2 regions of the Telluria sp. B2 genome follow, and region 1 is predicted to be linked to the other one. Evidence: riboswitches for the same ligand, from Rfam matches in the RefSeq annotation. Region 1 holds a riboswitch; the other holds the start of a gene.
The links. A riboswitch is a leader RNA that binds a small molecule or an ion and turns the genes downstream of it on or off. The one in region 1 is predicted to bind thiamine pyrophosphate.

Region 1 (14,876 bases):
GTTCCCTCGTTTACCTGGAAGACCTGGACTTCAGCGATTATTTTTTTAACGGCCTGGCGCTGGTGCTCTTCGCCAGCGGTATCAAGGCCTTGAGGGATGCGGCTGCCTTGCGCCGCCAGCAGGCGGCATTCAGTGGCTGACGCTCTTCGAGAACAGGTTAATCACCAGCACCCCCGCGATGATCAGCCCCAGGCCGAGCAGGGCCGGCAGGTCCAGGCTCTGCTTGTAGACGACCCAGCTGACGATCGAGATCAGGACGATCCCCACCCCCGACCAGATCGCATACGCGATCCCCGTCGGCAGCACCTTCAGGCTGAAGGTCAGCAGGTAGAAGGAGGCGGCGTAGCAGGCGATGGTGAGCAGGCTCGGCCACAAGCGGGTGAAGTTGTCGGTGGCTTTCAGCGCCGTGGTGCCGATCACCTCGACGACGATGGCAAGGGCGAGGAAGAGGTAGCTCTGGGTCAGGGTCATGGAAAATCCAGGGAATAAAAAAGCGGCCCGCGGGCCGCTCCGGATGGAAGGCTAGGTGCTTACTGCTCGCGGTGCCAGATCTGCGAGCGGCCGAACATCGGCGCGCCGATGTAGCCGCGCACCTCGAGCTTCTGGCCGCCATCGCGCAGCGTGGCCTTGCTCTTGTAGACCTTGCCCTTGGCCGGATCGAGGATCTCGCCGCCGGTGTATTCGTTGCCGTCCTTCTTCAGGCCCGACACGATGGTCATGCCGATGATCGGCTGGTTCTTGCGCGAGTCGCTGCAGGCCACGCATTTCGGGTTCTGCTCTTCGTTCGGCTCGCGGAACAGCTTCTCGATCTTGCCCTGCAGCGCGCCGTTTTCCTCGGTGATGCGCACCAGGGCCTTCGGCTTGCCGGTTTCGTCGTCGACGGTCTTCCACAGCCCGACCGGCGAGGCGTTCTGCGCCCATGCGGCGGCGGAAGTGAACAGCATCGCGGCAATCAGGCTGGCTTTGGTCAGGTTGGGCATGGTTAGTCTCCGGTTTGTTATCAGTAGGGCAGAGTGTAGCAAACCACTCCTGAGAATTGGAAACTCCTTGTTGCGCATGCCACATGCTGCTGCCCGGTCGTGTAAAAAAGCCGGCCGGCGGGCTTGCGCCCGGCGGCCGGCTGTCCTCAAGGCTTGACTGCCGCTCAGGCCGCTGGCAGCTTCGCCAGCTGTTCGCGCATCTTGTCGAGCGTCGCGGTGAAGTTCGCCAGGCGTTCCTTCTCCTGCGCCACCACGGCGGCCGGGGCGCGGGCGACGAAGCTCTCGCTCGACAGCTTGCCGCTGGCCTTGGCGATCTCGCCCTCGACGCGTGCAATCTCCTTCGAGAGGCGCTCGCGCTCGGCCTTGACGTCGATCTCGACCTTCAGCATCAGCTTGGTGGTGCCGACGATCGACACGGCGGCCGGCGATTCCGGCAGGACGTCGACGATCTGCACCTCGGCCAGCTTGCCCAGCGAAGCGATGAAGGGCGCAAAGCCGGCCATGCTGGCACGGTCCTGGTCATTACCCGGCTCGACGATCAGCGGCACGCGCACCGACGGCGACAGCTTCATTTCGCCGCGCAGGTTGCGGGTGGCGTTGGTCAGGTCCTTCAGCTGGGCCATCCAGGCCTCGGCGCCCTCGTCGATCAGGGCTTCGTTGGCGACCGGGTAAGGCTGCAGCATGATGCTGTCACCCGTCTTGCCGGCCAGCGGCGCGATCGCCTGCCACAGCGCTTCGGTCACGAACGGGATGACCGGATGCGCCAGGCGCAGGATCACTTCCAGCACGCGCAGCAAGGTGTGGCGGGTGGCGCGCTGCTGCGCTTCCGTGCCCTGCTGGACCGTGACCTTGGCCACTTCCAGGTACCAGTCGCAGTACTCGTCCCAGACGAACTTGTAGATGGCGGACGCGATGTTGTCGAAGCGGTAGTCGGCAAAGCCCTTCGCCACTTCGAGCTCGGCGCGGTTCATCAGCGAGATGATCCAGCGGTCGGCCTGCGACAGGTCGGCCTCGTTTGGCGCGGCGCAATCCTTGCCTTCGGTGTTCATCATCACGAAGCGCGTCGCATTCCACAGCTTGTTGCAGAAGTTGCGGTAGCCTTCGGCGCGGCCGAGGTCGAAGTTGATGTTGCGGCCCAAGGAGGCGTAGCTCGCCATCGTGAAGCGCACGGCGTCGGTGCCGAAGGCCGGGATCCCGTTCGGGAATTCCTTGCGGGTGGCCTTGGCGATCTTCTCGGCGTCGCGCGGGTTCATCAGGCCGGTGGTGCGCTTGGCAACCAGGGTCTCGACGTCGATGCCGTCGATCAGGTCGATCGGGTCCAGGGTGTTGCCCTTGGACTTGGACATCTTCTGGCCCTGCGAATCGCGCACCAGGCCGTGCACGTAGACGGTCTCGAACGGCACCTTGCCGGTGAAGTGCGCGGTCATCATGACCATGCGCGCGACCCAGAAGAAGATGATGTCGAAGCCGGTCACCAGCACGGACGACGGCAGGAACATCTTCATGTCCGGCGTTTCTTCCGGCCAGCCCATGGTCGAGAAGGGCACCAGGGCCGACGAGAACCAGGTGTCGAGCACGTCGTCGTCGCGGCGCAGCGCGCCCGTCACGCCCTGCGCGGCGGCCTTGGCCTGCGCTTCTTCCTCGGTGCGGGCGACGACGATCTCGCCGTTCTCGCCGTACCAGGCCGGGATGCGGTGGCCCCACCAGAGCTGGCGCGAGATGCACCAGTCCTGGATATTGCCCAGCCACTGGTTGTAGGTGGTGGTCCAGTTCTCGGGCACGAACTTGATCTCGCCGTTCGCGACCTTTTCCAGCGCCACTTCGGTGATCGACTTGCCCGGATTGAAGGTGCCTTCCGGCGCCGGCTTGGTCATGGCGACGAACCACTGGTCGGTCAGCATCGGCTCGATGACGACGCCGGTGCGATCGCCGCGCGGCACCATCAGCTTGTGCGGCTTGACCTGTTCGAGGAAGCCTTGCGCTTCCAGGTCGGCGACGATCTGCTTGCGCGCGGCGAAGCGGTCCAGGCCCTGGTACTGTTCGGGCGCGTTCTCGTTGATCCTGGCGTCGAGCGTGAAGATGTTGATCGGCTCCAGGCCTGCGCGCTGGCCGACGGCGTAGTCGTTGAAGTCGTGCGCCGGCGTGATCTTCACGCAGCCGGTGCCGAATTCCTTGTCGACGTAGCTGTCGGCGATGATCGGCACTTCGCGGCCGGTCAGCGGCAGTTTCAGGAGCTTGCCGTGCAGGTGCTGGTAGCGCTCGTCGGTCGGGTCCACCGCCACGGCGACGTCGCCCAGCATGGTCTCGGGACGGGTGGTGGCGACGGTCAGCTCGCCCGAGCCGTCGGCCAGCGGGTACTTGATGTACCACATCGAGCCGTCTTCCTCTTCCGACACCACTTCGAGGTCGGACACGGCGGTGCCCAGTTTCGGGTCCCAGTTGACCAGGCGCTTGCCGCGGTAGATCAGGCCCTGTTCGTACAGGCGCACGAAGACTTCGGCGACGACCTGCGAACGGGCCTCGTCCATGGTGAAGTATTCGCGCTTCCAGTCGGCCGAGGCGCCCAGGCGGCGCATCTGGCCGGTGATGGTGTTGCCCGACTTTTCCTTCCACTCCCAGACCTTCTTGATGAATTCGTCGCGGCCGAGGTCGTGGCGCGAGATCTTCTGGGCGTCGAGCTGGCGCTCGACGACGATCTGGGTAGCGATGCCGGCGTGGTCGGTGCCCGGCACCCAGGCAGTGTTGTAGCCGCGCATGCGGTAGTAGCGCGTCAGGCCATCCATCACGGTCTGGTTGAACGCGTGGCCCATGTGCAGCGTGCCCGTCACGTTCGGCGGCGGCAGCTGGATGCTGAACGATGGTTTGTCGGCGTCGAGAGTGGCGGCGAAATACCCGCGCCCTTCCCACTCGGCGCGCCAGTACTGTTCAATGTCGGCTGGCTCGAAAGACTTGGCTAATTCCATGATTTGATGGCGTTTTGATTTGCGAAAGAAATCATTATAGGGCACCTTGAATCGCCCGCATATCCCGGCAGCATCGCTGAAACCCGCCCCGGCGCGGCCTCGCCACACGGCGGCCAGCCTCAACAATCCCCATCTTCCCGTCCATTTCTTTGATTTAGCTCCAAGCGCGTCTCCGAACAGGCCTAAAAGCAACAGCCTCGACGAATCGGGCAGTCCTCCCGGGTGGTCCAAGCAAGACATGCGTCTCGAGAGAAGGAGGCAAGTCTGTTGCGTAACAGGAAACACAGGCGTGCGCACCGGCGGACTGGCCTGGCTGGCGTCCCCGCGCACGCAACGATGGCTGCGTCGAGGAGGAGAACATGTCACAACTTGATCCGACTGGCGTCGAGAACGCCAGCGAAGACACTTTGGTGGAAAACAACGGGCAGATGAGCTACGAAGAGGCATCCAGCCTGACCAACGGCGAACTGGGCATGGGTGAGCCGCACGACACGGCGCCGACCGGGGCCGCGCCGGAAGCCTTGCCCATCCCGCAGCCGCCGCTGCCGATCCCGACGCCGGTCCCGCGGACTCCGCTTCCGCCGCTCCCCGTCATCAAGAAAGCCGTGAGCGGCTGCTACGCGGGCGCGCTGGGCGCCTTCCAGGTCGAACTGCGGGTTGACGTCGACCGCACCCGGCCCATGAAGCGCGTGAGCGGCGACTTCTTCCAGACGGTCGGCAAGACCGTGTCGTACTACGGTTCCTTCGTGGTGGACAGCCCGGCCATCACGGTGAGCCCGAACAAGATCGTCGTGAAGGGCCTGGGCCGCTTCACCTTTGCCGCAGGCTCGCCCGTGGTGCAGGTCACGATACCGCGGGTCAGCCTGTTCCAGCCCCAGGCCGCGGCGACCCTGCAGTTCTTCAGTATCACCAATGTGCCGGGCGCGTCCTACCATTGCACGTTCGCGTCCCACCACTTCCGCAACGTGCGTATCGAAACCGACTGCGTGTCGGACCTGACCACGCCGCAGTTCGCCAGCTACAACACGGGCTCGCTGCCGTCCGGCGGCGCCGCGCGCATACTGAGCGTGGTGGGCGCGTATGCCGAAGCCGGCATCGGCATGGCGCCGACCGCCGGGAACAACGTGATCGACATCAGTGCCGCGGGCGCGAATGCCACCTGGAGCAATGCCGAGCTGCATGCGTCGATGCAGAAGCATTTCTCGCTGTGGAGCGACCTGCAGCAATGGTGCGTCTGGCAACTGGTCGCGCAACAGCACGACCTCGGCCCGACCCTGTACGGCATCATGTTCGACCAGGAGGGCAAGCAGCGCCAGGGCTGCGCGGTGTTCCATGCAGGGATAGGCGGGACCACGGCCGAACAGCTGCGGCTCCAGCTCTACACCTATGTGCATGAACTCGGGCACTGCTTCAACCTGATGCACTCCTGGCAGAAGGAATATGCCTCGCCGTCGAAGCCGAACCGTCCGGAGTCGCTGTCCTGGATGAACTACCCGTGGTACTACCCGAAGGGCGGCGCGGCGGGATACTGGAGCAGTTTCGATTTCCGTTTCGACGACGAGGAACTGATCCACCTGCGCCATGGTTTCCGCAACGACGTCATCATGGGCGGGAACGATTTCACCGTGGGAGCTTCGCTGGGACGCGAGGTGATGGCCGACCCGATCTCCGACGAGTCGGGCCTGGTGCTGTCGATCTCGACCCACCAGAAGAGCTTCGCGCTGGGCGAGCCGGTCGTGCTCGAACTGAAGCTGAGGACCACCGACACGCGCGGACGCCGCGCCCACACCTGGCTGCACCCGAACTACGGTCTCGTCAGGGTCGTCATCAGCAGGCCGGGCGGGCAGGTGTGCGCCTACGAACCCCTGATCGACCACCTGGTCGGCGACCGCCAGACGGTCGTCGGCGTGGGCGACGAGATCAAGGACAGCGCCTACATCGGCTACGGCAAGGGCGGCTTCTACTTCGACCAGCCGGGGCAATACCGGGTCAGGGCCGCCTATGCCGCGCTCGACGGGTCGCAGGTGCTGTCGGACATCCTGACGATCCGCGTGCGCTATCCGGTCAGCGAAGACGACGATAAACTGGCCGAACTGTTCCTGGGCGAGGACCAGGGCGCGCTGCTTTACCTGCAGGGTTCGGACAATGAGACCCTGCGCTCGGGCAACGAGGCCTTCGACGAGGTGCTCGACCGCTTCGATGCCCATCCGCTGGCGACCTATGCCCGCATGGTGAAAGGCGTGAATGCCGGCAGGACCTTCAAGACCGTGAATGCCGGCGCGGGCAAGCTCGTTACCGTGCGTCCGCCGAAGACCGAAGAGAGCATATCGCTGCTCTCGCGGGCGACCGACGCCCAGGTGCTCGATCCGGTGTCGCAAGGGGAGGTGCTGTCCTGTCTCGCCTATGTCCAGAACGCGATCGGGGACGAGGAAGGGGCGAAGCGCACCCTGAAGAAAACGCCGGGACGGGGCAGCCGGAAGGCCTGAGTGAATCCCTGGGCGCATCGGGGCTGGACCGCCGCCGTGCTGGCGGCGGTCTTGTCTGAACAGGCCTGCGATACCCGCGGCCTGTCCAGGGTTCCTGTCGCAAAAACCGAGAATGCGAGGACGATGATGACATTACGTGTAAGGCTGGGCGAGGGCTTTCAGAACGATACGGTGAGCGTGCGGGTCAACGGCGAGCAGGTGTTCCACAAGGCCGGGGTCAGCACGGACTGGACGATTTCACGGGCCGATTCGGTGGAGGTGAAGACCGCCGGGGCTAGCGTGCAACTGGAAGTGACGGTGGAGAACGGGCCGCGCGCCGTCCAGGACATCCAGCCGGCCCAGACTCCCTTCGTCGAGGTGCGCCTGGTGAGCGGCGAGCTGCAACTGCTGCCGATGGACGGGGAGCCGCCGATGTTGTGACCCACGCCGGAAAGGATGGGCTATAATCCTTTCCGTTGCCGAATTGGCAGCAAAACGCTAGGGGTCCTGCTGGTGCGACAAGCGCCACGCGGGTGAGAAATACCCTCTGAACCTGATCTGGATAATGCCAGCGAAGGGAAGCTTCCGAGATAACGCGGTCGTGCGCACGCACGCGCCTGCACCACTCTCCGCCTCCTTTGCTGGCTCCTCACGCAAAGGAGCCACATGAATGCCCCGCTGAAGTTCGACGCCGCCACCGCCCGGGTGGACAGCGCCGCCATCGAACCCTTCCCGAATTCGACCAAGGTCTATATCGAGGGCAGCCGCCCCGACATCCGCGTGCCGATGCGTGCCGTCGCCCAGAGCGACACGCCGGCCAGCTTCGGCGGCGAGACCAACCCGCCGGTCTTCGTCTACGATACCTCCGGTCCCTACACCGATCCCGCCGCCAGCATCGACATCCGCCGCGGCCTGCCGGCCCTGCGCCGCGGCTGGATCGACGAGCGCGGCGACACCGAGGAACTGCCGGGACCGAGCTCGCGCTACGGTCAGGAGCGCCTGCAGGACGCCAGCCTGGACGCGCTGCGTTTCGAGCTGACGCGCAAGCCGCGCCGCGCGAAGGAGGGCGCGAACGTCACCCAGATGCACTACGCGCGGCGCGGCATCATCACGCCCGAGATGGAGTTCATCGCCCTGCGCGAGAACCTGCGCCGCAAGGAGTACCTGGCCGCCCTGGAAGCCTCCGGGGCTATGGGCAGGCGCACGGCCGAGCTGCTCGGGCGCCAGCATCCGGGCCAGTCCTCCGGCGCGGCCATCCCGCCTGAAATCACCCCGGAATTCGTGCGTGAGGAAGTGGCGCGCGGACGCGCCATCATCCCGGCCAACATCAACCATCCGGAAAGCGAACCGATGATCATCGGCCGCAACTTCCTGGTCAAAATTAACGCCAACATCGGCAACTCGGCCGTCACTTCCTCGATCGGCGAAGAGGTCGAGAAGATGACCTGGGCGATCCGCTGGGGTGCCGACAACGTGATGGACCTTTCCACCGGCAAGCACATCCACGAGACGCGCGAATGGATCATCCGCAACAGCCCGGTCCCCATCGGCACCGTGCCGATCTACCAGGCACTGGAAAAGGTCAACGGCAAGGCCGAGGACCTGACCTGGGAGATCTACCGCGACACCCTGATCGAACAGGCCGAGCAGGGCGTCGACTACTTCACCATCCACGCCGGCGTGCGCCTGGCCTTCGTGCCGATGACGGCGAAGCGCCTGACCGGCATAGTCTCGCGCGGCGGCTCGATCATGGCCAAGTGGTGCCTGGCCCACCACAAGGAATCCTTCCTGTACACGCATTTCGAGGAGATCTGCGCGATCATGAAGCGGTACGACGTCGCCTTCAGCCTGGGCGACGGCCTGCGTCCGGGCTCGATCTACGACGCCAACGACGAAGCGCAACTGGCCGAGCTGAAGACGCTCGGCGAACTGACGCAAATCGCCTGGAAGCACGACGTGCAGGTGATGATCGAAGGGCCGGGCCACGTGCCGTTGCACATGATTCGCGAGAACATGAGCCTGCAACTGGAACAGTGCCATGAGGCGCCGTTCTACACCCTGGGCCCGCTCACCACCGACATCGCGCCCGGCTACGACCACATCACCTCCGGCATCGGCGCCGCCCACATCGGCTGGTACGGCACCGCCATGCTGTGCTACGTCACGCCGAAAGAGCACCTGGGCCTGCCCGACAAGGAGGACGTCAAGGACGGCATCATCACCTACAAGATCGCCGCCCACGCGGCCGACCTGGCCAAGGGCCATCCCGGCGCCCAGATCCGCGACAACGCGCTCTCGAAGGCACGCTTCGAGTTCCGTTGGGAAGACCAGTTCAACCTCGGCCTGGACCCCGACAAGGCGCGCAGCTTCCACGACGAGACCCTGCCGAAAGATTCGGCCAAGGTCGCCCACTTCTGCTCGATGTGCGGCCCGCACTTCTGCTCGATGAAGATCACCCAGGAGGTGCGCGAGTACGCGGCCGCCAGCGGCGTCGGCGAAGAAAAGGCGCTGGCCCAGGGCATGCAGGAAAAGGCGATCGAATTCGTGCGCGGCGGCGCCAGGCTCTATCGCGAGGTCTGACCATGCTGGAGATCGAACTGAACGGAGAACCCCATCAGGTGCGGCCGGGCGGCTCGCTCGGCGAGCTCGTCGAGGAGCTTGGCATCGGCAAGCAGGCAGTGGCGCTGGCGGTGAACCGCCAGGTGGTGCCGCGCCAGCAGTGGAACGAACGCCTGCTCGTGCAGCGGGACCGTGTGGACATCGTGCGCGCCATCGGTGGCGGCTAGAGGACCTACCCCGGCAGGGACGAGTCGTTGCTGACGCGCCTGACAAGCGGGGGCTGCGTTGCTCGTCGTTGCATGGCTCGCCATGCGGCCTCCTCGCGCCTTGCCCGCGCTTGCCATCCATCGTCATCAACTTCCTCTTCCCTACCGGGATAGGTCCTAAAGGAGAACATCATGAACCAAGACTTCCTCACCATTGCGGGCAAGCAGTACCGCTCGCGCCTGCTGGTCGGCAGCGGCAAGTACCGCGACCTCATCGAGACCCGCGAGGCTACCCTGGCGGCCGAAGCCGAGATCGTGACCGTGGCGATCCGCCGCGTGAACATCGGCCAGGACCCGAACGCGCCCAGCCTGCTGGACGTGCTGCCGCCGTCGAACTTCACCATCCTGCCGAATACGGCCGGCTGCTATAACGCCAAGGACGCGGTCTACACGCTGCAGATGGCGCGCGAGCTCTTGAATGGCCACAAGCTGGTCAAGCTCGAGGTGCTGGGCGACGAAAAAACCCTGTTCCCGCACATGCCGGAAACCCTGAAGGCGGCCGAGACCCTGGTGCGCGACGGCTTCGACGTCATGGTCTACTGCAGCGATGACCCGGTGCAGGCCAGGATCCTGCAGGAGATCGGCTGTGTCGCCGTGATGCCGCTGGCCTCGCTGATCGGCTCGGGCATGGGTATCCTGAATCCCTGGAACCTGTCATTGATCATCGAGCAGGCATCGGTGCCGGTGCTGGTCGACGCCGGCGTCGGCACGGCGTCGGATGCGGCCATCGCCATGGAGCTGGGCTGCGACGGCGTGCTGATGAACACCGCGATCGCGGCGGCGCGCGAGCCGGTGCGCATGGCGCGGGCGATGAAACTGGCGGTGCAGGCCGGGCGCGAGGCCTGGCTGGCCGGGCGCATGCCCAAGCGCTTCGCCGCTTCCCCATCCTCGCCGCAGGAAGGGCGCATCGCATGAGCCATCCCGCCGTGCCGGCGGTGCTGGTCTTCGCCGGCCTCGACCCCGGCGGCGGGGCGGGGCTGGCGGCCGACGTGCTGGCCATCGCCGCCCAGGGCGCGCATGCGCTGCCGGTGGCCACCGCGCTGACCGTGCAGGACAACAACCGCGTGCATGCCGTCCAGCCGGTCGACGCCGGCTTCGTGCTGGCCCAGGCCCAGGCCCTGGTCGCTACCTGCGACATCCGCGCGGTCAAGCTCGGCATCCCGGGCAGCCGCGCGAATGCGCGCGCGATCGCGGGCCTGCTGCGTACCCTGCGCGCGCGCGACCCCGGCCTGCCGATCGTGCTCGATCCGGTGCTGGCCAGCGGCCATGGCGACGCGCTGGCCGAAGACGATCCGCTCGACATCGTGGGCGAATTGCTGGCGCTGGCGACCATCGCCCTGCCGAACGAGCCGGAGGCATGCGCCATCGGCGACTTCCCCTGCGAGCACCTGCTGCTCACCGGCGGGCACGGCGAGCGCCGCTTCGTCGAGAACCGCTGGACCACCCACGGGCGCCTGGTGCGGCGCTGGCGCTGGCCGCGCCTGCCCGGCGAGTTTCACGGCAGCGGCTGCACCCTGGCGGCCAGTGTGGCGGGCCGGCTGGCGCTGGGCGAGCCGATGGAAGCGGCGCTGGCCGCCGCCCAGGCCTACTGCCACGACGCGCTGGCGCGCGCCTTCGTCATCGCACCGGGCCAGCGCATCCCGCGCCGCTTTTTTCTTTCTAACGCGCTTCAAGGAACACCATGAGGAACACCATGCGAGGACTGTATCTCGTCACCCCGAACTGGAACGACACCGAGCGCCTGCTCGCCAGCACCGAAGCGGCGCTGCGCGGCGGCGCGGCGCTCGTGCAGTACCGCCACAAGGAGGCCGACGCGGCCCTGCGCCTGGAGCAGGCGGAGGCGCTGCTGGCGCTGTGCCGGCGTTACGGGCGCCCCTTGGTGGTGAATGACCACCTCGACCTGTGCGTGCGTCTCGACGCCGACGGCGTGCACCTGGGCGGCACCGACCTGGGCATCGAACAGGCGCGACGCCAGCTCGGGCCCGAAAAAATCGTCGGTGCTTCCTGCTACGGCCAGATGGCGCTGGCGCGCGCGGCCCAATTGGCCGGGGCCAGCTATGCGGCCTTCGGCGGCTTCTATCCGTCGCAGGTGAAGAAGTACGACTTCGTCACCGATCCCGCGCTGCTCGACCAGGCGCGCGCCGAACTGGCGCTGCCGATCGTCGTCATCGGCGGCATGACGGCGGCGAACGCCGCGCCGCTGGTGGCGCGCGGAGCCAGCATGGTGGCGGCGATCACCAGCGTGTACGGCGACGCCGATCCGGAAGGGGCGGCGCGGCGCTTCGCCAGCCTGTTCGCATAGCGGTGGGAAAGCGCGGATTTCCGGCCGCGCCGAAGCTCTATACTGGCGTGGTCGACAATGGATCAGGGAAGTGGGGTACAACTTTGCACGAATACAAAATGCAATCGTCAAGGCAGCACGGCAAGCTGTTGGCTGCGTTGGGGCGAAGCTTGTCCCGAAATCGCTTGTTGGCGATATCGCTGTTGGCAAGTGCCTCGCCGGCACTTGCAATCCCCCCGCCACCGCACAAACCTCCTCTGCTGCGCGAAGCCAGGATGACTGCGATGGTTCAGTTAATCGAAGCAGATAATGGACGCGTAACCAGGGTTACCAGGCTCTGTCAGGTCAGCGGAAAGATTCCTGTCTATGCCGATGACGGCAATGCCGCTTCCTTTCATAGTTGGAAGGTTCCGGGTTGCAGCATGTCCAGGAATGGAGAGAATCTGGCTGTATCGGTATGGGGAGCAAAGGCGATATCGAAAGACTTTGTTTCCTATGCGACTGCAACCGTGAGCGTCGTCCCGCCCGATGCGGTCCGGCTCTGTCCCGATTTATGTGGGCCACAACCATTGGCCGATTCTCGAGCAGAAATTCGGGTAAGCGGTTCTCCCAGGTCCATGAGGTTCAGCTTGAACGCGAACCCTGTTTCCATGTTGAACGCCAAGCCAAGCGTTTGGCTCGAAGCCGATATCGAGATTGTTGACTGATTTGCCACGCTGGAACGGTTGACACTTTAGTTGCGGCAGCGAGACAGGCAGAGAGGTCCGGCGCATTCCCTGTTTATTGCCGCAAGGCAAAAATATATAATGCCCGGGACTTATCTCATTTGTACTGGACGCACATGGACACTAACTTGATGAACGACGGCGTGCTCGAGGCACTGGCTTTCAAACTTGGCAACGAAGAATACGGTATCAAGATTTTGAAAGTGCAGGAAATCCGCGGCTACGAGTCGGTGACGCGCATCGCGAGCGCGCCGGAACACGTCAAGGGCGTGGTCAACCTGCGCGGCACCATCGTGCCGATCGTCGACATGCGCATCAAGTTCAAGCTCGGCACGCCGACCTACAACCAGTTCACCGTCGTGATCATCCTGAACATCCAGGACCGTGTGGTGGGCATGGTGGTCGACTCGGTCTCGGACGTGATCTCGCTCACCCCCGAGCAGGTCAGGCCGGCCCCGGACATGGGCGGCGCCCTGAATACCGACTACCTGATCGGCCTGGGTACCGTGGACGAGCGCATGATCATCCTGGTCGACATCGACCGCCTGATGTCGTCCGAGGAAATGGGCGTCATCGACAGCGTCGCCGCCTGACGCGCCAGTGGAGTCGACGATGAAACAACTGAAGGTAGGAACCCGCCTCGGGCTGGGGTTCGCCCTGGTACTGGCCATGCTGCTGGCGGTGATCGTGTTCGGCATCGCCAAGCTCGGCGCGCTCAACGAGGGCACCAGGGTGATGGCGCTGGAAGCCTATCCGAAGGTGGTGGTGGCCCAGAACCTGGCCGACCGCGTCAACCGCACCGCGCGCACGCTGCGCGACCTGCTGTTGCTGGACGAGCCGGCGGCGAACAAGAAGAACCTCGCGACGCTGGCCACCAGCCGCAAGGAAACCGACGAGATGTTCGCCCAGCTCGACAAGCAGATCGTTTCCGAGTACGGCGTGAAGAAACTGCGCGTCTACAAGGCTGCGTATGCGCAGTACATCGACGCCGTCGACCAGGTGCTCAGGCTGCACGCCGCAGGCGAACGCGAGGCGGCGGTCGCGCTTCTGCTGGGCCCGGCGCGCAAGCTGCAAAGCGCCGTGTTCATTGCGTCCAATGAAGTGATCGAACACCAGGGCGACACCATGCAGGCCACCTACGAGGCGGCGGAAGCAAGCTATGCCCTCGGCCGCAACGCCATGCTGGTGCTCGGCGCCCTGGCCCTGCTGGGCGGCGCCGTAGCGGGCACCCTGATCACGCGCTCCCTGCTGCGCCAGCTCGGCGGCGAGCCGGGCTATGCGGCGCAGGTGGCCGGCGAAATCGCGGCCGGTAACCTGGCGGTCGCGATCGAGACGCGTGCCAACGACCGCTCCAGCCTGCTGTACGCGATCCGCGGCATGCGCGACAGCCTGGCCGGCATCGTCAGCCAGGTGCGCAGCGGCACCGACGCCATCGCCCTTGCCTCGGGCGAGATCAACGCCGGCAACCAGGACCTGTCGAGCCGCACCGAACAGCAGGCCTCCTCGCTCGAGGAAACCGCCTCGTCGATGGAAGAACTGACTTCCACCGTGCGCCAGAACGCCGACAATGCGCGCCAGGCCCATCAGTTGACGGCCGCGGCGTCGGGCGTGGCGCTGCGCGGTGGCGAGGTCGTGGCCCAGGTGGTCGAGACCATGGGCGCGATCAACGTCTCCTCGCGCCGCGTGGTCGACATCATCGGCGTCATCGACGGCATCGCCTTCCAAACGAATATCCTCGCGCTCAACGCGGCGGTCGAGGCGGCGCGCGCCGGCGAGCAGGGGCGCGGCTTCGCGGTCGTGGCCTCGGAGGTGCGCAACCTGGCGCAGCGCTCGGCCGCGGCAGCCAAGGAAATCAAGCTGCTCATCGGCGACTCGGTCGAGCGGGTCGACGCCGGCAGCGCGCTGGTGGCCCAGGCCGGCGCGACGATGCAGGAAGTGGTCGAGAGCGTGCGCCGCGTGAGCGACGTGGTGGCCGAGATCAGCGCCGCGACCGCCGAGCAGAGCGAAGGCATCGAGCAGGTCAACGGCGCGATCGCACAAATGGACCAGGTGACCCAGCAGAATTCGGCCCTGGTCGAGGAAGCCGCGGCGGCGGCCGAGTCCATGCAGGAGCAGGCCGGCCGCCTGCACGCGCTGGTGGCGGTGTTCCGCCTGGCCGAAGGGCAGGGCGCGCCGGCAGCTGCGCCAGTGCCGGCCCGTACTGCGGCGACGCCGGTCCGCGCCCTGGCGCCGGTGGTGGCAAAGCCTGCACCGCGCCAGCCCGCCGCTACCGGGCCACAGTCGGCCGCGCAGCGCAAGGAGCCGGTCACTGCGGGGAACGACTGGGAAGAGTTCTGAGCGTTCTCCTGCGAGGGTGAAAGCATCCCGCCTCGTGGCAAAAGCAAACCCGGTGGGCACGGGGCGCCCACCCTACAGGTCTTCGCGGAGCGGCGGCGAGGGCCATGCTGCATCCTCTCGCCTGCCAAGAGCATAAGCATAGTCAAATTAATTCGTTCCAAACCGCAACACCGGGCGGCTATAGTTCGCCTGTCAATGCAACACACACACGCCGTATGCCTCACTCCTGCTTCACCTGTCCCTGCTGTCCCGCACTATGCTGCCGCTCCTTGATGCGGCCGAGCATGTGCACCTCTTCCT
Region 2 (14,876 bases), 2.7 Mb from region 1:
CTGGGGCAGGGTGGATGCGCAACTGGCGGAACTGGCGCGCAGCCACGACTACGCGCTGACCCTGGTCACCGCGACCGATACCCCGTGGACGCCGGACGGATTGCAGCGCGAATCGGAAGAGGTGCGCGAGATGGTGCACCGGATGGTGCTGGCCGAGCTGAACGAGAGGGGCATTCCCTTCGTGCTGATAGAAGGGGACCTGCCGCAGCGGCTGCGGCAGGTGGAGCGAGCGCTGGAAGCGCTCTAAGAGCGCCTAACAAAATCGCCATGGCTGCGTTGCAGCGCCTCGCCGTACTCTCGTACTGTCTTCGGCGCTGCGCCTTGCCCTGACGGTCTTGTTAGGCGCTCTAAGTCAGAAGTCGAACTAGAAGTCGAACTGCGCGGACACGCGGAAGGTGCGCGGCGCGCCCGGCAGCAGGTAGCCGCCCAGTTGCTGGGTGACGTCGCGCCAGTAGAACTTGTCGAACAGGTTGTCGACGCGTGCACGCAGGGTCACGTTCGTGCTCCCCATCTTCATGCCGTAGGCCGCGCCCAGGCCGAACACGTGGTAGCCCGGCACGTAGACCGTGTTCTCCGGATCGAAGGATTTCTTGCCGGCGTACTGCCACTGGCCGCTGACTTTCAGGCCCGGCACCGCGGGCACCGCGTAGTCGGCCCACAGCGTGGTCTTCAGTTCTGGCACGTTGGTGACGCGCTTGCCGTCGTAGCGCGCGTCGCCCGTGCCTTCCTGCTTCGCGCGCAGCGCCATCAGGGTGGCGCCGTAGGTCAGGGCGCCGCTGGTGCGCTGGGCCGCCAGCTCGAAGCCGCGGTGCTTCTGGTCGCCATTGCGGACAAAGGTGTTCGCTTCGTTCACGTATTCCAGGCCGGTGCTGATCTGGAACAGCGCCGCAGTGACCGCCACGTCGCCGAAGCGGCCCTTGGTGCCGAGTTCGAACTGCTTCGAGCGGTTCGGGCCCAGGTCCTGGTTCTGGTTGGTCGTTTCCATTTCGGCGACGCCGCCCGACTGCAGGCCGTGGGCGACGGTGCCGTACACGTTCCAGCTCGGCGTCACACTGTAGACCAGCGAAACGCTCGGCAGCAGGTAATCGTCCTTGCTCGAGGTCGGCCCCAGTTCGAGTTCAGGCGTCTGGGTGCTGGCTATCTTCGTGTAGCGCAAGCCCGCGTGCAGGGTCAGGTCCGGCGTCAGGGTCACGATGTCCTGCACGAAGAGCGAACGCTCGCGCTCGGTGAAGCGTTCCGAGACCGGGCCGGTGGTCGGGTTGCCCGGCGCCGGGTCGACGACCAGGTTGTTGTAGATGTTGCTGTAGCCGGCGTAGTCGTAGACGTAGTCGCCGTAGCTGTTGTGGCGCTCGGCGTAGCCGAGGCCGGCGGTGAACACGTGGCGCAGGCCCCCTAGCGCGAAGCGGCCCTGGACCTGGGCCTGGACGCCGAACGGGGTCTTGCGCTCGCCCACGCTCTGGTAGTCGTACACGTCGTAGTCGCCGTTCGAGCAGTAGCCCGGGTAGAAACCTTCGCCCTCGTTGCTGCAGCCGTAAGGGAAGGCCGTGTAGTCGTCGCGCTTGAACCAGTGCTTGTTGGCGGTGACCGTGGCGCGCCAGTCGGCGTTCAGGCGGTAGTCGAAACGCAGGCCGAAATTGGCGCTGTCGGTGTCGACCGGTTTGGTCCAGGGCTGGGCGTTGAGCAGGGTCTTGGCCGAGACGCCGCGCGGCAGTTCGACGCCGCGAATGAGCTGGTAGCCGGGGGCGGTGATCTGTTCCTTGTGCTGGAAATCGGCATCGAGCTGCAACAGCGCGTCGGGGCTGATCTGCCAGTCGAAGGCGCCGGACACGAACTGGCGCTTGCCGTCCGCGCCTTCCACGTAGGAGCGCAGGCGTTCGGCGGCGGCATTCACGCGGTAGCCGAAGCGCTTGTCCTCGAAGCGGCCGCCCAGGTCGACGGCGCCGTACAGCGTGCCGCGCTCGCGCGCTTCCACGGTCACCGAACGCAACGGGGTGTCGGTCGGGCGCTTGGTAACAAAGTTCAGGATGCCGCCCGGCGCCGCCAGGCCCGCCTGCATGCCGGCCACGCCCTTCAGCAGTTCCAGGCGTTCCTTGTTCTCCAGCGGGATTTGCGTATCCGCGGGAATGGCGATGCCGTCCTTGCGGTAGCCCGAGTTATTGTTCAGCATGAAGCCGCGCACCGAGAACTGCTCGGCGTAGCCGACCGCGTTGTAGGCGTCGCCGACCGAGGCGTCGTAGGCCAGCGCGTCGGTGGCGCTGCGGATAGCCAGGTTCTGCATCTGCTCGCGGCCGAAGGCGCTGATCGAGGCCGGGGTGTCCATGATCGACATCTCGGCGAAGCCGCCGACGCTGGCGCGGTCGCTGACCGTCCACTTGCTGCCGGTGACGACGACCGATGCGATCGGCTGCTCGGTCTGCACGGTCTGTGCCGATGCGGAAGCGCTGAACGCCTGTGCGATGGCGCAGGCGAGGAGGGAATGCTTGAAGACAGGTTTCATTGGTTTGCTCGTTTTCGCACGCCACGTTGTCGATGGCGCACTGCTTTGAAAAAAGCCGGAGCCAACGTGGGGGAAGGGCAAACAAGGGTAGGAACTGCGTTGCGCTTTCCTTCGCTGGCATTATCCAGATCAGGTACGAAGGGTATCTCTCACCCGGAACGCGAATTCCAGGACCCCTAGCGAAGGCGCGAGTGTACCACGGGTTTTTGAGGATGTGGTGGTTCTGTCAATTGACGGGGTTGCCGGCGCTTGACCCGATACCGTCGAGCATCCGGGGTGTCTTAGGGTGGGCTCTTGAGCCCACGCGGTCTCGCCGGTTGAGCAGACGGTGCCATGAGCTGAGTCGGGATGCTTGAGTGTTGTAGGGTGGACACCTGTGTCCACGCGGTCTCAAGGGGTGATCAAACGCGGCGAGGGTTGGATGTCAACACTTGCGTGGAGGGCGTTCTGGTTGCGTTGCGGCTTTCATGGGCACGACCGCGTGGGGGCATTGAGTCCAGTGGCCTCAATGACGAGCCCACCCTACGAAAACCTCAAACTTCCGCCGCTTCGCGCAGCGGCGCCGCATGCTCCCGGTGCGCCCGCGCATGCAGCAGGTGGCGCTGCAGCGTGGCGCGCGCCGAATCGCCGATCGCGCGCCAGTACTCGCGGCGCTGGGCCGCGCGCTTGCGGTGCTTGGATGGCATGTCGGCCAGCGGTTTCAGGTAGAAGGGCAGGGGAATCAGCCAGGTATCGCCGGCCATCTCGGTCCCGCCGAGGATCTTCCAGAAGCCGTCGTAGGCATTCGCGAAGTGCTTGACCTCGAGCGGATCGTAGGCGATGTGGGCGGTGCATTTCACGGCCACCACCTGCTCCACGCCGACCGCCTGGGCCACGCCCTGCATCGCCGCAAAGCAGAAGAAGCTGGGCGAGTTGTTTGGGAAGGCGTTCTCGAAAGCCTCGAAGGCCGGGCCGGAATCGGTCCAGCGCCCCTGGTTGCGCGCGATGAAGGGCACCAGCCCGGCCGGCAGGCCGGCAAGCGCGCCGTCGATCCAGGAGAAGGACAGCCGGTGCAGCACCTTGCCGTCGGCGACCAGGGCGATGGTGAGGTCGCCTTCGGCGTTCATGCGCGAGGCCATCTCCAGGCGGATCAGGAAATGGCTGCCGTTGGCCTCGTGCTGCCACAGGGTCAAGCCGCCGCTGGCGTACACCGCCTGCTTGTAGGCGGCGTCGAAGCTGGTTTCCTCGAAACGGTAGTGCGACAGCACGCATTGCACGCGCTGGCGGCTGCTCAGGCCCTTGACCAGGTAATCGCGGTGGCTCAAGTGGTGGAATACGTCGTCGCTCGCATTGGCGGCGACATAATTGCGCACGACGTCGAGCTGGCACAGCGCGGCGTGGTCGCGCCAGAACAGCAGCACGCGGGCACTGCGCAGGACCGACATCATGCGCGAAGAGAGGGGCAGATGGCCGCGGCGGGCCAGCCAGTGTTTGGTCAGGTGAGCGAAAATCATGGTGGCGCTCCGTTGAAGGCAATGGTTTACGCTATGGTGTCCTACCTGCCCGGCGCTGGCGGTGATATTGCTCAACGGAAACAGATTCTCTGAAGCAATTTTCTCGGCGCTAAGACGACGGTTCGCGACCACGATATGGCTCCTCCAGGTGTGCATATTCTTGCCGAACGCTTCGGTTCGTTTCTTGCCAGAATAACACGAGCGGCGCGCGGTCCCGCCGATTTTTGTCCGATACTGCCGGTTCATCACGGCGGAGGACACCATGGCTTGCGAACTGTACTATTGGCCCGGCATCCAGGGCCGCGGCGAATTCGTCCGGCTGGCGCTGGAGGAGGCGGGCGTCGACTATGTCGACGTGGCGCGCGGACTGAAAGGCATGGAGAAGCTGATGGCGGCGCTGAAGGAAGACGCGCGGCCCGCTTTCGCGCCGCCTTTCCTGCGGGTCGACGGCATGACCATCGGCCAGACGGCCGCGATCCTGATGTTCCTCGGCGAGCGCCACGGCCTGGCGCCAAGCGACCCGGCGGGCCGGATCTGGACCCACCAGCTGCAGCTGACGATTGCCGACCTGGTCGGCGAAGCCCACGAGACCCACCATCCGGTCGGCGCTTCGCTCTACTACGAAGACCAGAAAGCCGAGGCGCTGCGCCGCGCCCGGGAATTCACGGCGCAGCGCATCCCCAAGTTCCTCGGCTACTTCGCGCGCGTGCTGGGGCAGCAGGACTACCTTCTGGGGCCGCAGCTGACCTACGCCGACCTGTCGCTGTTCCAGGTGCTCGAAGGCCTGGACTACGCCTTTCCCAAGGCAACCGGACGGGAGCTGAAACGCCATCCCCAACTCGACGCGCTGAGGCAACGCGTGGCCGTCCGGCCGCGGATCGCTGCCTACCTCGCTTCAGGCAGGCGCATTCCGTTCAACGAGGAAGGGATCTTCCGGCGCTATCCGGAGCTCGATGCGTAAGAGGACTCAGTCCCACTGCGGCGCAAAGTCGGGGCTGACCAGGCGTTCGCCGCGCTCGAGCGCGTCGATGGCCGCGATGTGCGTCGCGTCCAGCGTGATGCGGCCTGATGCCAGGTTGCTCGCGAGGTTGGCGCGCCGGGTCGAGGACGGGATCACGGCATAGCCCTTGTCCAGCAGCCAGGCCAGCGTCACCTGGGCCGGCGTCGCCGCCAGGCGCTCGGCGATGGCCAGGATGACCGGGTCGCTCAGCACCTTGCCGTAGGCGAGCGGCATGTAGGCCGTGACGTGGATGCCGTGCTCGCGCGCAAAGGCGGCCACCGCGCGGTTCTGCAGGTAGGGGTGGAGCTCGACCTGGTTGGTGGCGATGTTCGCTGCGCCGACCGCGTCGATGGCCTCGACCATCAGCGGGATCGTGAAGTTCGAGATTCCGATCGCGCGGGTCAGGCCGCGCTCGCGTGCTTCCATCAGGGCGCGCATCGACTCTGCCACCGGCACCGCCGCGCCGGGCGAGGGCCAGTGGATCAGGGTCAGGTCGACCTGGTCGACGCGCAGCTTGTCCAGGCTCTCTTCCAGGCTGGGGATCAGCGCACCGCCTGACAGGTTCTCGGTCCAGATCTTGGTGGTGACGAAGACCTCGCCGCGCGGCACGCCGCTGTCCGCCAGGGCCTGGCCGACCTCGGCCTCGTTGCCGTAGATCTGGGCGGTGTCGATGTGGCGGTAGCCGAGGTCGAGGGCGTTGGCGACGCTGTCGATGGCCTGCTGGCCCTGCAGGCGGAAGGTGCCTGCGCCGATGTGGGGCATGTTGATTTGTTTGCTCATGTGATGTCCTTTTTGTGTTGAATTAAACGAGTTCCGCTTCACGCTGCGCCTGCGGCCGGGAAGCACGGCTGGCGTCGCGCCGGTCGAGGCGGCCGGCCAGCGTGGTCAAGGCCAGGGCGCCGGCCACGACCGCCGCGCCGATCGGCGGCGTGGCCATCAGGCCGAGGTTCTCGACGATGAGGCCGCCGCCCCAAGCGCCGAGGGCGATGCCGAGATTGAAGGCGGCGATGTTCAGGCCGGATGCCATGTCCAGCGCCTGCGGCGCATCCTTCTCGGCGCGCTGCACCACGTAGAGCTGCAGGCCGGGCACGTTGCCGAAGGCGACCGCGCCCCAGGCCAGCACGGTGGCGACCACCAGCACCGGATGCGGCGCGGTAAAGGTCAGTACGGCGAGCACGGCGGCGAGCAGGGCGAACACGATCTGCAGGGCGCGCACCGGGCCCTTGCGGTCGGCCAGGCGTCCGCCCCAGATATTGCCGGCCGCGACGGACACGCCATACACCAGCATCACCAGGCCGACGCTCGAGGCGGCAAAGCCGGCCACGTCCTGCAGGATCGGGGCGAGATAGGTGAAGGCGACGAAGGAGCCGCCATAGCCGAGCGTGGTGATGGCATACACCAGCAGCAGGCGCGGCTTCTTCAGCACCGCGAACTGGGCCGCGAGGCTGGCCGGCTTGGCGCCGCCGATGTTGCTCGGCACCAGGATGGCGCTGCCGATCATCGCGATCACGCCGAGCAGGGCGACGGCAAGGAAGGTCGACTGCCAGCCGAACTGCTGGCCGATCCAGGTGCCCAGCGGCACGCCGGTCACCAGGGCCACGGTGAGACCCGTGAACATCAGGGCAATTGCCCGCGCCGCCTTTTCCTTCGGCACCAGGCTGGTGGCGATGGTCGAGCCGATCGAGAAGAAGACGCCGTGGGCGAGACCGGTGAGCACGCGCGCAGCCATCAGGGCGGCATAACCGGGCGCGACGGAAGCAACCAGGTTACCGGCGGTGAACAGCAGCATCAGGCCGATCAGCAGGCGCTTGCGCGGCACGCGTGCGGTGAGGGCGGTCAGCACCGGGGCGCCGACGGCGACACCGAGTGCATACAGGCTGACCAGCAGGCCGGCCGAAGGCAAGGAGACGCCGAGGCTGGCGGCGACGTCGGGAATCAGGCCGACGATCACGAATTCCGTCGTTCCGATGGCGAAGGCGCTCAGCGTGAGCGCCCATAGTGCGAGTGGCATGGTAAGAGCCTTCCGTGAAAAGAAAGGCTGCAGTGTGAGCGATTCGCGGCTGCGGAAAAATCCTTTGCCGTACAATACACTTTTGACTGGGAGTCACGAATGATAGACGTAGAGGCCTTGATTGCATTCTCCGCAGTCATGGATGCGGGATCGTTTTCCGGTGCGGCCGAGCGCTTGGGCCAGACCCCTTCGGGCGTGTCGCGCACCATCGCGCGCCTGGAAAAACACCTGGGCCTGACCCTGCTGCACCGGACCACGCGCCGCCTGCAGCTCACGGACGAGGGCGCCTGGCTGCTGGAGCGTGCCCGCGGCCTGCTGGCCGACCTCGCCAACACCGAGGCGGAAGCGGCCGCGCGCCGTTCCCAGCCCTCGGGCCTGGTGCGGGTGAACGCGGCCACGCCGGCGCTCGACCACCTGCTGGCGCCCCTGGTGCCGGCCTTCCTCGACGCCTATCCCCTGGTGCAGCTCGAACTGACCAGCGGCGAGACCGTCGTCGACCTGATCGAGGAAAGGGCGGACGTGGCGATCCGCATCGGCCAGTTGCCCGATTCGACGCTCAACGCGCGGCGCCTGGGCACCAGCCGCATCCGCGTGCTGGCCGCGCCCGCCTATCTTGAGCGCCACGGCGCCCCGGCCAGCGTGGCCGAGCTGGCGCAGCACCGCCTGCTGGGCTTCTCGGCGCCGGCATCGCTGAATACCTGGCCGCTGCGCCACGATGGCGCCGAGGGCTACACGATCGCGCCGGCGGTCACGGCATCGAGCGGCGAGACGGTGCGCCACCTGGCCCTGTCCGGCGCCGGCATCGCCTCGCTCTCGGACTTCCTCACCCGCGCCGACCTGGCGGCGGGACGCCTGGTGCCGGTGCTGGCGGACGCCGCGCTGCCCTGGTCGCAGCCGGTATGGGCGGTGTTCTACAGGCAGGGCGCGCTGGCGCCGCGGGTGGCGGCGCTGGTCGACTTCCTGGCGCGTGAGCTGGCGACAGTGCTGGACGAGTAAAAGCGCCTGACAAGACCGTTTGCTTGTTCTGAGAGCAACAACGCCGTATACTGGATGATTTCGATGTCTGCAATAGGCCGATTGTGTTGAAAAACTCGGCGACGTTGGCCTCTGGGCAGAAATCCTGGCGGCCTGGACTGACAAGAACCGCCGCTATTGAACGATCGTGGAACCGTTGGATGTCTGAGACCTCGCGAAATCGTTGCCACTCGACTTTTTCAACACAATAGGCCAAAAGCAGTCATCACCAGATGGTTCGTTCGTGGGCCATCCACTGCGACACATCGCTGAGGGGAAACACAATGGTTTTCGAATTCAACGGAAAGCCTCCCGCAATTGAAGGAAGAATATGTGAAGGCTTTATCTGCCAAGGTTACGAGTTCAAAGGCGAATTGATTGCCACAGCAAATGTGACGTACCTGAAGTTCGGTGGCATATGGCACAGTTTGAGTTTCGATCCTGGCACCGTGCACTGGCGGATCTGGCCCACACAGCCGGAGCCGTGGGCCGTCGATGAGGAAGGATGGAATTATCCTCAGGTTGATGTGGGGGCTAGTGGGCTGATCGGTGTCGAACTCAAGTCGTACAAAACACTGTCCAGAGAGCGTGGAGCCGGCGTGCTGTTTGAATTCGAGAATGGCCGTGAAGTCCTTATCGAATCCATCGACGACATTACCAGCTACCAAGTAAGATAGCCTGCTGGTTCACTGCGAACTTGCAACGCCGAACGGCTGCTTTGGGGCCAGTAGCGGTCAGTCGCGAAACACTTCCTTCCCTCCGAAGCGGTAGCGTGTCACCCCAGATACACCCCTGATCTTGATTGACGCATGATGATTGAAATCCGACTCGCCCATATTGGCGAACGCCCGATAGTCAGAAATTTGCTGGAGCTATACCAGCATGATTTTTCTGAAATCAACGGGGCTGATTTGGATGAACATGGCCAATATGGCTACCACGATCTGGACTGCTTCTGGATCAACCCAACATGGTCGGCATATGTCATCACAGTTGACGGTAAGTGGGCGGGTTTCGCGCTGACGAATGACGATGTAATCACCCACGGAAACACGCGTGCCATCTTCGAATTCTTCGTGGTTCGAAAGTACCGCAGGCGAGGCGTCGGTAGACACGCCGCTCAAACGATCATGGAGATGTCTCCGGCAAACTGGGAGATCCGCGTCCTCGAGAAAAACGAAGCTGCCCGGCGCTTTTGGGCAGCACTGTTGGATGAAGTCTGGCCGGCGACGCATCATATGGCAACGCTGAACAACGAACACTGGCAAGGCCCGGTCTTTTCCGTCGACACACGTACTAGCGGACCTAAGGTCATCGTCTGCTCACCAAGATAGCGACTGTTTTCGCAAACAGCCTGCTGCATGAGCTGAGTACTTTCCCCGACGACCTTGCTCGCTTATGGCAGATCGTCGTTCGGCTCACCGTCGACCGACAACAGGCGGACGGCCCGGGTCCATGATCGTGCGACCCTGACGAGAATCCTGATTACCCCTCCGGAAACCGAACACGCTGCAAGTACCCGCCGCGTCCGTTTGGCGCAGCGCAGCACAGCCGTTTGTTGCATGAACTCCATGCCGGGATTACCCTCAATAGAGCAGTAGCAGTACAAGAACCCATCACGGTCACCCATCCTGAAAGGAGCGCATCATGAGTTCGGAAGTCAAGCCGGTCGAAGAGGGCATGCACACCATCACCCCGCACCTGGTCTGTGCCAACTGCCGCGAGGCCATCGAGTTCTACAAGAAGGCCTTCGGCGCCGAGGAAGTGATGGCGATGCCCATGCCCGACGGTAAGATCGGCCACGCGATGCTGCGCATCGGCGATTCGCCCCTGTTCCTGGCCGACGAATTTCCCGACTATGGCTCGCTCGGTCCGCTGGCATTGAAAGGCTCGCCCGTCACCATCCACCTGTCGGTGCCGAATGTCGACGCGCTCTGGGAGCGCGCCGTGGCCGCCGGCGCCAAGGTGCGCATGGAACTGGCCGACCAGTTCTGGGGCGACCGCTACGGCCAGCTCGACGACCCCTTCGGGCACCGCTGGTCGCTGGCCCAGCATATCCGCGACGTCTCGCCGGAAGAGATGGAAGAGGCGATGAAGCGCGAATGCGCCTGAGGCGCCGGCCGTTTTCCTGCGGCATGGGCAGGGCGGGCTGAGGCTGGCGCGACCCGTCCAGCCTCACTGGCCCGCCGGCTGGCCTCAGGCCGCCGCGGCGCTCAGGTGCTGGTAGAGGATGGCGCTGCCGATGATGATCAGGACCACGCCGCCGGCCAGTTCGGCGCGCTTGCCGGCCAGCGCGCCCAGGCCACGGCCCAGCATCACCCCGATGGTCACCATGAGGAAGGTGGCAAAGCCGATCGCGGCCGCGGTGACGAAGATGTTGGCGTCGATGAAGGCCAGGCCGGCGCCGACGATCAGGGCGTCGATGCTGGTGGCCACGCTGGTGATCGCCAGGCGCCAGAACGAGTGGCTCGAGGGCCGCTCTTCCTCGAGCTCGGGCGCGCTGCAGCCTTCGCGGATCATGCGCAGGCCGAGCAGGCCCAGCAGTACGAAGGCGATCCAGTGGTCCCAGGCCTGGACGTAGGGCGCGGCGGCCTGGCCCAGGGCCCAGCCGAGCAGGGGCGTAAGGCCCTCGATGACGCCGAAGATCAGGCCGGTCCGCAAGGCCTCGCGCAATTGGGGACGTTGCAATGCGGCGCCCTTGCCGACGGCGGCGGCGAAAGCATCGGTGGACATGGCGAAGGCGAGGGAAGCGGTTGCGGCGAAATTCATCGGGGTCTCGTTGCCGGGCGAACGCAAAGGCAGGCCCGCGCGGCCCGGACACGCACGCGGACTTGCCAAAGGTCTTGCCAACCGAACGTAACGCGGACGCTGCGCTGCCGGCTGCCCGTACCACGGCGCTGACATGCTGGCCGAGTATGTTGATACGGGAACTTCCTGGGACGAAGCAGGCTACTCCCCAATGGGTGCCGACATTATACCCGAGCATGGCGGCCTCAGCTCAGCCATAAATGTGAGCATTTGCACAAGAGCGCGGGGCCACGTAGACTGCGCAGGGAACCCGGCAAGTACGGGCACGCGCCATTTACCCGCCGGCCCCGTGCCGGCCAGACCAGGAGGCAAGCTTGGATACCCTTGACCACGACAGAGGCATGCACGACATCGACATCGTCGTCGTGCCGCCCACGCACGACCTCGGCGACGGCTTCAAGGTGCGCCGCGCGCTGCCCAGCCGCCAGCGCCGCATGGTCGGCCCCTTCGTCTTCCTCGACCAGATGGGCCCCCACGTCTTCGACGCCGGCCAGGGCCTGGACGTGCGGCCGCATCCGCACATCTGCCTGGCCACCGTCACCTACCTGTTCAGCGGCGAGATCCTGCACCGCGACAGCCTGGGCAGCGTGCAGCCGATCAAGCCGGGCGAGGTGAACTGGATGACGGCGGGACGCGGCATCGTCCATTCCGAGCGCACCGCCGCCGAGCGCCGCGCCGGGGCCTCCGACCTGTTCGGCCTGCAATGCTGGGTGGCCCTGCCGCGCGCCCAGGAGGAAGTCGACCCGGGCTTCGCCCACGTCGGCGCCGGCGAATTGCCCTTCATCGAGGACGGCGGCGTCAGCGCGCGCGTGGTCGCCGGCAGCTACTGGGGCAAGCGGGCCCCGGTGCCCACCCATTCGGACATGTTCTACGTCGACCTGAACCTGCAGGCCGGCGCGCGCATCGCCATGCCGGCCGAGTACCACGAGCAGGCCCTGTATATCGTCGAAGGCCGGCTCGACCTCGGCCGCGACGGCGTGTTCGAGGCCGGGCAGCTGGTCGTGCTCAAGCCGAAGGCCGAGGTGGTCCTGTCCGCGCCCGGCCCGGGACCGACGCGCGCCATGCTGCTCGGCGGCGAGCCGATGGACGGGCCGCGCTACCTGTCATGGAACTTTGTCGCCAGTTCGGAAGAGCGCATCGAGCAGGCGCGCCAGGACTGGCGCGCCGGCGCCTTCCCGCAGGTGCCTGGGGAAACCGAATTCATCCCCTTGCCCGAGACGCCAGGGCGACCGGTGCGCTACCCCTGACAGCCGGGCGGCGCCTTCGTATGGGCCGCCTGCCATCTAATTAAATAAGCAAATATTTGCCGCACGGAAACATGCAATCAAAACAATCCAGTGAATCCGGCCGGATCGCGGCCAGCAAGCGTGTGGAGGTCCGCCCATGAACGCCGCCGAGGTCCAGCGCATCGCCGCTTTTTCCGACGGGGCCGAAGGCGGCAACCCGGCCGGCGTGTGGATCGGCGCCGCCCATCCGCCCGAGGCCGAGATGCAGCGCATCGCCCACGAGGTCGGTTTCTCCGAGACCGCCTTCGCCGCGCCTCTGGACGAGGGCGGCTACCGGGTGCGTTATTTCTCGCCCGAGGCCGAGGTGCCGTTCTGCGGCCACGCAACCATCGCCCTGGGCGCGGCGCTCGCGGCCAGCCGGGGCGACGGTGTGTTCGCCCTGAGCCTGAACGACGCCCGCATCACGGTCGAAGGCAGGCGTGGCGGCACTGAAGCCGCGCCCCTGGTATCAGGCGCGCTGCAGTCGCCGCCGACGCGCAGCAGGCCGGCGCCGCATGAGGTGGTCGAACGCGCGCTGGCGCTGTTCGGCTACCGCGAGGAAGACCTCGACCCGCGCATCCCCCCGGCCCTGGCCCATGGCGGCGCCGACCACCTGGTGCTGGCGCTGAAGAGCCGCGCACTGCTGGCGGCGATGCGCTACGAACTCGATGCGGGACGGCGCTTCATGCGCGAACTCGGCATCGTCACCGTCGTGCTGGCCTGGGCCGAGTCCGACACGCTCTTCCATACCCGCAATCCCTTCGCCGCCGGCGGCGTGTACGAGGATCCGGCCACCGGCGCCGGCACGGCCGCGCTGGCGGGCTACCTGCGCGACCTGGGCTGGCCGCACGGCGGCCACATCGACGTGGTGCAGGGCGAAGACATGGGTATGCGCTCGCGCCTGCGCGCCGACATCGGTGCAGACGCCGGCGGCTCGATCCGGGTCTCGGGCACGGCGCGTTTCATGGAGTAGGAAGGGCAGCGCCGCCGAGCCAAAAAATTAGCACGCCCGTGCAGAACGATGAATAGAAGGCAAAAAACACGTCTCATCAGCGTTTAACATTCTTTTGAAAGATTGATAATGGTCAACATTAATGCTGTTAGTCAACTTTCAATCAAGGAATGTCCGTCATGGAAATGCGCAACTCCGCCATCTTCACCGCCCCCACCTCGCGTCCGGAAATGTCTACCGAGCGCCTGCCGTTCACGATCCGCCGGGTCGAGAACGAGGAAAGCCTGAAGAAGGCGGTTGCGATCCGCCACGCCGCGTATGCGCGCCACGTCCCCGAGTTTGCCCGTTCGCTGGCCCTGCCCGAAGCCTGCGACTACGAAGAGGACACTGTCGTTCTCCTGGCCGAGTCCAAGCTCGACGGTTCGCCGCTGGGCACCGCGCGCATCCGCACCAACGAGCATCATCCGCTGCATATCGAAGAGTCGGTGGTGCTGCCGCACTGGCTGCAGGGCCGCAGCCTGGGCGAAGTCGAGCGCCTGGGCGTGGGTGAAGGCCGCGTCGGCCATATCGTGAAGGTCGCGCTGGTGAAGGCTTTCTTCGAGTACTTCGAGAAGGCCGGCATCGAATACGCCGTGATCGCCGGCCGCAGCCCGGTCGACCGCCAGTACGAACAGCTGATGTTCACCGACGTGTTCGGCGAAAAGGAAATGGTGCCGCTGCGCCACGCCGGCAATATCCCGCACCGCGTGATGGCGTTCGAGATCGCCACCGGCGAGGCGCGCTGGAACGCCGCCAAGCATCCGCTGCTGAAGTTCTTCCGTCACACCCATCATCCGGACATCGATGTCGGCGTCGCGGTGGCGGGCGATGCCCAGCGTGGCACCAAGGCCACACCGGCCCCGGTTCGCCCCTCGTTTCCTGCTCACTTGGAACAACTGACCCCGGCCTGAAAAAAATTGCATGACGGCATCGTCTGCAGCTTGTATCCTTACGGCCTGAATCACGCCGGCAGCAGGCTGGCATTCGTCAGTCCGATTAAAGCAGCCTATGTCCCAGCCGTCCGCGCCCGACCAAGAACCGACTTTCGCATCTTTCGACCGCCTGTTGGCGGCAGCGATGCGCCTGCTTTCGGTCTACCTGGTGCCGATCGGCGTGGCGCTGGTATCGGTGCTGGCGCTGCTGTCCTGGAACAGTCATTACGTGACCAGCGGCGACATCACGCTGCCGCTGCGCGTGCTGGCCGAGCATGACGGTCCCCTGACGCCGCACGCCGCGCTGAGCGCGCTGGCCCGGGTGCCAGGCGTCGAGCGCTACGACACCCATCTCTCGGAAGCGCCGCTCTGGTTGGCGGTGCATACCCATGGCCAGGGCGACGCCCCCCAGGTCATCGAATTTCCCTCGCGCCATGGGATCGACATCGCCTGCTGGGATGGCGCCACCCTGCAATCGCTGGGCAGCGCCTCGCACGAGTCTGCAAGCGGCGCGATGTCGGCCGCCAAGGCCGGCTTCCTCCTGCGACCGCGGTTCATGCCGGCCGAGGTGATATGCCGCGGGCACTTCACGGGCCCTGCGCGCGTCAGCGCGCTGCAGTGGCCGGCCGGCGAGATGACGCTCTCGATCCAGCAGTTCCACCGCAAGTCGGGCCTGCTCGACGGCGGCATGATCGTGCTGAGCCTGTTCATCCTGATTACGGCCCTGATCAACCGGCAGTTGCTGTACCTGCTGTTCGCGGTCTGGCTGACCTTGAACCTGCGCGTCGGCGCCATCTCGGCAGGCTATGACATCCAGTGGCTGGGCCAGGAGCTGCCCCAGGACTGGCTGGCGCCGAGCCGCGCC

Region 2: linked by a shared signal. The riboswitch ahead of ACSUZJ_RS09175 (TonB-dependent siderophore receptor) and the one ahead of thiC (phosphomethylpyrimidine synthase ThiC) in region 1 are both predicted to bind thiamine pyrophosphate.

What each region holds. Positions count from the first base shown of each region.
Region 1 is NZ_CP196525.1:4,812,864-4,827,739, reverse strand. Features, by position in the region: gene ACSUZJ_RS21330 (DUF3592 domain-containing protein) at 1-140, shown strand, start outside; gene ACSUZJ_RS21325 (SMR family transporter) at 130-471, opposite strand; gene ACSUZJ_RS21320 (DUF2147 domain-containing protein) at 531-980, opposite strand; gene ACSUZJ_RS21315 (valine--tRNA ligase) at 1,145-3,943, opposite strand; gene ACSUZJ_RS21310 (hypothetical protein) at 4,303-6,429, shown strand; gene ACSUZJ_RS21305 (hypothetical protein) at 6,553-6,849, shown strand; TPP riboswitch at 6,899-7,005, shown strand; gene thiC (phosphomethylpyrimidine synthase ThiC) at 7,075-8,988, shown strand; gene thiS (sulfur carrier protein ThiS) at 8,991-9,194, shown strand; gene ACSUZJ_RS21290 (thiazole synthase) at 9,366-10,148, shown strand; gene thiD (bifunctional hydroxymethylpyrimidine kinase/phosphomethylpyrimidine kinase) at 10,145-10,918, shown strand; gene thiE (thiamine phosphate synthase) at 10,927-11,535, shown strand; gene ACSUZJ_RS21275 (chemotaxis protein CheW) at 12,356-12,832, shown strand; gene ACSUZJ_RS21270 (methyl-accepting chemotaxis protein) at 12,852-14,576, shown strand.
Region 2 is NZ_CP196525.1:2,046,645-2,061,520, forward strand. Features, by position in the region: gene ACSUZJ_RS09170 (AAA family ATPase) at 1-247, shown strand, start outside; gene ACSUZJ_RS09175 (TonB-dependent siderophore receptor) at 365-2,497, opposite strand; TPP riboswitch at 2,587-2,685, opposite strand; gene ACSUZJ_RS09180 (DUF535 family protein) at 3,031-3,990, opposite strand; gene ACSUZJ_RS09185 (glutathione S-transferase) at 4,253-4,951, shown strand; gene dkgB (2,5-didehydrogluconate reductase DkgB) at 4,958-5,770, opposite strand; gene ACSUZJ_RS09195 (MFS transporter) at 5,793-7,001, opposite strand; gene ACSUZJ_RS09200 (LysR family transcriptional regulator) at 7,101-7,997, shown strand; gene ACSUZJ_RS09205 (hypothetical protein) at 8,300-8,692, shown strand; gene ACSUZJ_RS09210 (GNAT family N-acetyltransferase) at 8,825-9,349, shown strand; gene ACSUZJ_RS09215 (VOC family protein) at 9,663-10,127, shown strand; gene mntP (manganese efflux pump MntP) at 10,212-10,784, opposite strand; gene ACSUZJ_RS09225 (pirin family protein) at 11,165-12,070, shown strand; gene ACSUZJ_RS09230 (PhzF family phenazine biosynthesis protein) at 12,207-13,061, shown strand; gene ACSUZJ_RS09235 (GNAT family N-acetyltransferase) at 13,220-13,990, shown strand; gene ACSUZJ_RS09240 (putative bifunctional diguanylate cyclase/phosphodiesterase) at 14,157-14,876, shown strand, end outside.